3 regions of the Desulfomicrobium salsuginis genome follow, and region 2 is predicted to be linked to each of the others. Evidence: predicted binding sites of a transcription regulator. Region 2 holds the regulator's gene; each other region holds the start of a gene.
The links. Region 2 encodes sigma-54, which starts transcription at its own class of promoters, with help from an activator protein. Its sites were predicted from a motif close to CTGGCACGGNNNNTGCTT; they were not measured.
Positions count from the first base shown of each region.

Region 1 (2,200 bases), 1.9 Mb from region 2:
GAAGATGTCCGGGTTCTTTAAAATGCCGTCCACGTGCAGCCCCGACTCGGCCGCGAAGATGTCCTTCCCGGCCACGGGGCGGTTGCGGGCCACGGGGATGCGCGCGTGTTCGGCCACCAGGTCGCACAGGCCGCGCACGGCGTTCATGTCGTAGATCTCGTAGCGCTGCACGAGGCGCAGGTGGGCCGCCACCTCCTCCAGGGCCGAGATGCCCGAGCGCTCGCCGATACCCAGCACCGAAACATCCGCCCAGTGGGCTCCGGACTCCAGGGCCGTGACGGCGTTGGCCGTGGCCATGCCGAAGTCGTTGTGGCAGTGGATGGCGATTTCCATGTCCACGCCGCCGGCGAAGAAGCGCACCAGCTCGGCGATGCGCAGGGGCGTCATGACGCCCAGGGTGTCGGCCAGGCGGATGCGCGCCGCGCCCAGTCCCTTGGCCGTGCGGGCCATGGCCAGGGCGAAGTCCTGGTCGGCGCGGGTCACGTCCTCCAGGCCCACGCTGATGCGCCTGATGCCGCAGGAGTGGGCCAGGCCCACGGTCTCCTTCAGCATGCGCGTCAGCCCCTCGCGGTCCGTGCGCAGGCGCTCGGCGATGTGCAGGTCCGAGACGGGCAGACCGATGTTGATGGTGTCGATCCCCAGCCCCGCGGCACGGTACACGTCCACGGGCCGGCAGGGAGACCAGACGCTCAGGTCCGCGGTTACGCCCTGGGCGCGCAGGGCTCCCACCAGCTGTCCCAGCCCTTCCTGGCCGACCCAGCCCACCTCGATCTCCTCCACGCCCATGGCCGCGATGCGGCTGGCCATCTCTATGCGCACGGATTGCGGGACATAGTTCCCGAACATTTGCGCCCCTTCCCTCAGTGTCGTGTCGATCAGCATGCTACCTCCCGTGTTTGCCTCTCTCTGTGCACGGTCGATGCCAATCGTGGATCAGATACAACATGCCGGAAACATTGAGCGACATCATGTCGCAGATACCTGCGTCGCAACGGACGGAAGTGTCCGCGGCTACACTTTTGTCTTTGTAGGCAGTGTAGATCGAAGTTGTCCGAAATTGCCGGGCGATGTCTGAAATATGTGCTTTTTCAGTTAGTTATTTCAATTGTGGAGTTTTGGCACGACCGTTGCCCTAGGCTGGTCCAGGTACAGCACACCAAGCACACCACAACTCTCACATAAGGAGCACACGTCATGAGGAAGATCGCGATTTACGGAAAGGGCGGCATCGGAAAGTCCACCACCACGCAGAACACCGTCGCCGGCCTGGCCGAGATGGGCAAGAAGGTCATGGTCGTGGGCTGCGACCCCAAGGCCGACTCCACGCGCCTGCTGCTGGGCGGCCTGGCCCAGAAGTCGGTTCTCGACACCCTGCGCGACGAAGGCGAGGACGTTGAACTGGCCGACATCCGCAAAGGCGGCTTCAGCGGCACCTGGTGCGTCGAGTCCGGCGGGCCCGAACCGGGCGTCGGTTGCGCCGGCCGCGGCATCATCACCTCCATCAACATGTTGGAGTCCCTGGGCGCATACCATGAGTCCGAAGGCCTGGACTACGCCTTCTACGACGTCCTGGGCGACGTGGTCTGCGGCGGGTTCGCCATGCCCATCCGCGACGGCAAAGCCGAGGAGATCTACATCGTCTGCTCCGGCGAGATGATGGCCATGTATGCGGCCAACAACATCTGCAAGGGCATCATGAAGTACGCCGAGTCCGGCGGCGTGCGCCTGGGCGGCCTGATCTGCAACTCCCGCAACGTCGATAACGAGCGCGAGATGATCGAGGAGCTGGCCAAGAAGATCGGCACCCAGATGATCTATTTCGTGCCCCGCGACAACGACGTGCAGCGCGCCGAGATCAACCGCATGACCGTCATCGAGTGGAAGCCCGAAGCCCCCCAGGCCGACCACTACCGCAACCTGGCCCGGGCCATCGACCAGAACAAGATGTTCGTCGTGCCCAAGCCCCTGGAAATCGAGGAGTTGGAGCAGCTCCTGATGGACTACGGTCTCCTTGAAGCCGTCTAGGCGGTCGTCCACAAATCCGTTCTGGACTGCGTTGCGCCACGATTTCGAAGGGCTCATGGAGTCGGCTACACTTTGCCCTTCAAAATCGCGTCGCGCCTTGCCACAACGAATTTGTGAACGATCTCGGCGTGAAAGTGAAAAAATAACAAGAGTTATCGGAAAAACGAAGGAGAGA
Region 1 covers NZ_BAAHYA010000002.1:133,327-135,526, forward strand. Annotated here, with positions in the region: gene ACYQ3G_RS07880 (LeuA family protein) at 1-882, opposite strand, end outside; gene nifH (nitrogenase iron protein) at 1,195-2,025, shown strand.
Region 1: the regulator sigma-54 is predicted to act here: its motif matches at 1,116-1,133, upstream of nifH (nitrogenase iron protein).

Region 2 (2,200 bases):
TTGGGCTCGAAGTGGTCGGTCTGCTGGATGCTCTGTCTGCGCTTGCCCGTGGTGTCCTCGTCGAAGCTGATGACGTCCATGCGCACGGTCTCGCCGCCGGCCTTGCGCTTGCTCTTGTCCTTGTCGCGGATCTTGCGCATCTGGGCTTCGAGCTTGTCCCACACCATGTCCACGGTGGAGTACATGTCCTCGCTGTCCTCGCGGGCGGAGATGTGCACGTTCTTGCCGGTCAGGACGACGTCGGCGATATGGCGGAATTTCTCGACTTCGAGGTTGACCTGCAGTTCGGCGTCAGGGGTGCCGGCCATGAATTTGCCGAGCTTGCCGAAACGGTCCTTGGCGTACTTGCGCAGGTGGTCGGAAGGGTCGAAGTTCTTGAAGTTGAAGACTATCCTCATGGAATCCTCCTCGTCAGTTGAGGGTCAACCCCGCGTCTTCCCCGAAGGGCGGCGCGGGGTGGGATATCAAAACACCTGCTTGCGCTTGGATGACGACTCGATGCCCAGAACGGCGCGGTATTTTGCCACCGTGCGGCGGGCGATGTTCACATCCAGCGTTTCCTTCAGCACCGCTGCGATTTTCTCGTCGCTGTAGGGGTGCTTGGGGTCTTCCTCGCTGACCATCTTCTTGATGATGGCCTTGACGGATTCGGAGCCCACCTGGGTGCCGTCGTCCATCTCCAGCGCGGAATTGAAGAAAAATTTCAGTTCGAAGATGCCGTGCGGTGTGGCCACGTACTTGCTCGTGGTGATGCGACTGACCGTGGATTCGTGCATCTCGATGTCGTCGGCCACGTCCTTGAGGATCAGGGGCTTGAGCTTGGTCACTCCGTGCTCGAAGAAGGCCCGCTGAAACCGCACGATGCTCTCGACCACCTTATACAAGGTTCTCTGCCTTTGGTGCAAGCTCTTCATGAGCCACATGGCCGAGCGCATCTTGTCGTGTAAGTACTCCCGGTCCGGGCCCTTCACGGCCAGGCTCGTGTCTTCCATGTAGTAGGGGCTGAGCTGCAGCTTGGGCAGGCCGTCGTCATTCATGACGATGACGAAATCGCCTTCGTACTCGTAGACGAAGACGTCGGGGCTGACGAAGACGGTGTTGTCGCTGCCGTAGCTCGCTCCGGGCATGGGGTCCAGGGTCTGGATGATGTCCAGGTAGGCCTTCAGGTCCTCCATCTGGATCTTGAACTTGCGCAGGAGCGGCTTGTAGCGGCGCTTCTCGATGTCCTCCAGATGCTCGTCGACCAGGGAGATGAGGATGGGGTCGTCCTGGCCCAGGACCTCCAGCTGGATGAGCAGGCACTCCTTGGGGGAACGGGCGGCTACGCCCACGGGGTCGAAGCGCTGCAGGCGGTGCAGGACGGACTTGACCAGGGCCAGGGGCGAAAGGGTCTCGGAGGCGATCTCCTCGGCGCTGGTCGTCAGGTAGCCCAGGGAGTCCAGATTGCCGATGATGGCCTCGCCGATGGCCTCTTCCTCTTCGGTGATGTTGGAGAGGCAGAGCTGCCACAGGAGATGCCCTTCCAGGGATGGCTTGCCCGAGAGCCTGGCCTCGTAGGACATCATCTCTTCGAGGGCCTCGGTCTCCTTGAACTGCACCTGCTTGGTCGTGCTCGAAAAGTCGCCGAGGTAGTTCTCCCAGTCGGCGTTGCGCATGAGTTCGGCGTCGTCGAAGGACACGTCGGCCCGCTGCTCGGCGGGCGGGGCCTGGGCTTCGACCTCCTCGGAGAGTTCCCGCGGCGCTTCCTCAAGCATCGGATTTTCCAGCAGTTCCTGCTGAACGGCTTCGAGGAGCTCGAATCGGGAGAGCTGAAGCAGCTTGATGGCCTGCTGCAGCTGCGGGGTCATGACCAGCTGCTGCGTCAGCTTGAGGTTCTGTCGAAGTTCAAGGCCCATAGTGTCTCTGTCGTCTACGCGTAAAATGCAGTGTTGTCGTCGGCGGATTCATCCAGCAAAGACTTTGCCACAGAAGGCAGGTCGTGGCAATCCTTGGGAAATCGGCACGCCGCTAAAGGCTGAAACCCTCGCCGAGATAGACCTTGCGCGCCCCGGGGTCGGCGACGATTTCGTCGGGGCTGCCGCTCAGGATGATGCGGCCGTCATACACCAGGTAGGCGCGGTCGCAGATCTGCAGGGTCTCGCGCACGTTGTGGTCGGAGATGAGCACGCCGATGCCCTTGGCCTTGAGGCCCTCGATGATG
Region 2 covers NZ_BAAHYA010000002.1:2,068,299-2,070,498, reverse strand. Annotated here, with positions in the region: gene hpf (ribosome hibernation-promoting factor, HPF/YfiA family) at 1-398, opposite strand, end outside; gene rpoN (RNA polymerase factor sigma-54) at 465-1,895, opposite strand; gene lptB (LPS export ABC transporter ATP-binding protein) at 2,008-2,200, opposite strand, start outside.

Region 3 (2,200 bases), 170 kb from region 2:
CGGCGGCATCGCCGTCATGACCAACGCCGACGACCCCATCCTGACGCCGGAAAACTTCGCCTTCCTGGAGAACACGTTCGGGTCGCGCCTGACCGTCTTTCCCGCCGGCGGCCATTGCGGCAACCTGCGCTTCAGGGACAATGTGGCGGCCATGCTCGATTTCTTCCGCAAATGAGGCGACCCATGCGCGTTCTTCTCCTTCTTCTTCTCGTCCTGGCCTGCGGCTGCGCCACCACTCCGCAGCACCAGCCCGGTCCTTTCCAGGCGCCCGTGCACCGCGGCCTTTCCGAAGACCCGGAGGTCGAGCGGCTCTTTCTGGTCGAGGACCCCTGGGAGGGGTTCAACCGCTCGATGTATCATTTCAATGCCCAGCTGGACCGCTATGTCTATCTGCCGGTGCTTCGCTTCTACGAGGCGGTCCTGCCGGACAGCGTGCAGCAGGGCGTTTCCAATGTGTTCAATAATTTCAAGGAAATACCGATTTTTGTCAACTCGGTCCTGCAGGGCAACCCCAAGAAGGCCTCGGTTTCGCTCGGGCGTTTCGTCTTCAACACGACCATCGGCCTGGGCGGTCTGGTCGATGTGCTGGGCAAGGGCGGCATCCCGCAGGAGAACGAGGATTTCGGGCAGACCCTGGGCGTTTGGGGCGTGTCCTCCGGCCCGTACCTAGTCCTGCCCGTCCTCGGGCCTTCGGGCCTGCGGGACGCCGGGGGCACGGCCTTCGACGCGGTCCTGACCCTCAACCCCGCGAACTTCCTCTTTGACGGCATGGGGTGGGCTGCCCGGGGCACGGCGACCACGGGCGTGTACGGCGTGAAGGCCGTGGACGCCCGGCACCAGGTCAAATTCCGGTATTACGAAACCGGAAGCCCCTTCGAGTACCAACTGGTGCGCTTCGTCTATGCCAAGAAGCGCGAACTCGACATCGCCAAATAGCCTTCCCGGCCGGCCCCGACGGGTCCGTCGTCTGGGCCGGCACCTTCTTCACGCATCCATTTCTGCGCTTCAGATGACAGGTGGCGTGCTAACTTGAGTTTGCAGGTGACAAGTCGTGTTTGCGCTTGTCGAGTGCTCTTTGCTTGTAACGGGCTGAAATTGCAAAGCGGTGCCGGATGCGTTTCGTGGCATGGCTTTTGTTAGCTGACGCTTCGAAAAGGTGCCCCCCAGAGGGGATGTATTTGAAACAAGCAAGGAGGAAGAAACACCCATGGCCCAAGACAGCAACGTCGTCATCGATCACGGCAAGAGCCAGTGGTCGGACTTGTGGAAAAAAGAGGACTACCTGGCCATCTGGCTCGGCTTCATCATCATCGTCGTGAGCATCCTGGCGTACACTACTTTCGGCCCCAAGGCCGAGTTCGCCGAAAAGATCGCCGCCGCCAGCCAGATTCAGGAGGCTGAACTGGCCAAGGCTCCGTTCAAGACCATCGCCTGGCACAAGGCCCAGGACGACAAGGGCAAGCTCAAGGGCACCGGCACCCCCTTCGGCAAGTTCATGACCCACTGGACCACGACTCCGGGTTCCTGGAAGACCAATCCCATGGACGCCTTGATCCGCAGCGAGGCCCAGGCTCAGGCCCTGAACGAGAAGGCCATGCCCAAGTATGAAGAGGCCAAGGCCAAGGCCGAGGCCGCACTGGCCGCTGCCGTGGCCGCCGAGGAAGCCGCCGCCGGCGCGTCCTTCCAGGACAAGGCCCTGAATGATGACGCCTCCGCCAAGATCGGCGAATGGCGTACGGCCCAGAAGGCCGCGGGCGAAGCCAAGTCCAAGGCCGAGAACAAGCCCTACAACTACCTCCCGACCCTGATCGGCCTGTGCGTTTTCCTGGCCGCCATCTTCGGCGTCGGCATCGCCATGATGGGCAAGAGCATGCCCGCCTTCATGCAGGGCTTCACCATCGTCTTCCTGGTGGCCGTGCTGGCCTACATGCTCGGCGGCCAGTCCATCTCCAAGCAGTACGGCTTCGGCGCCGAGGCCTGGGGCGTGGTGCTCGGCATGCTCATCGCCAACACCATCGGTACGCCGAAGTGGGTGCTCCCGGCCTGCGAGGTGGAATTCTTCATCAAGACCGGCCTCGTGCTCCTGGGCGCCGAGGTCCTCTTCAACAAGATCGTGGCCATCGGCATCCCCGGCATCTTCGTGGCCTGGGTCGTGACGCCCATCGTCATCGTCGTGACCTACGCCTTCGGCCAGACCATC
Region 3 covers NZ_BAAHYA010000002.1:2,234,735-2,236,934, reverse strand. Annotated here, with positions in the region: gene ACYQ3G_RS17110 (alpha/beta fold hydrolase family protein) at 1-175, shown strand, start outside; gene ACYQ3G_RS17105 (MlaA family lipoprotein) at 184-936, shown strand; gene ACYQ3G_RS17100 (YeiH family protein) at 1,208-2,200, shown strand, end outside.
Region 3: the regulator sigma-54 is predicted to act here: its motif matches at 1,122-1,139, upstream of ACYQ3G_RS17100 (YeiH family protein).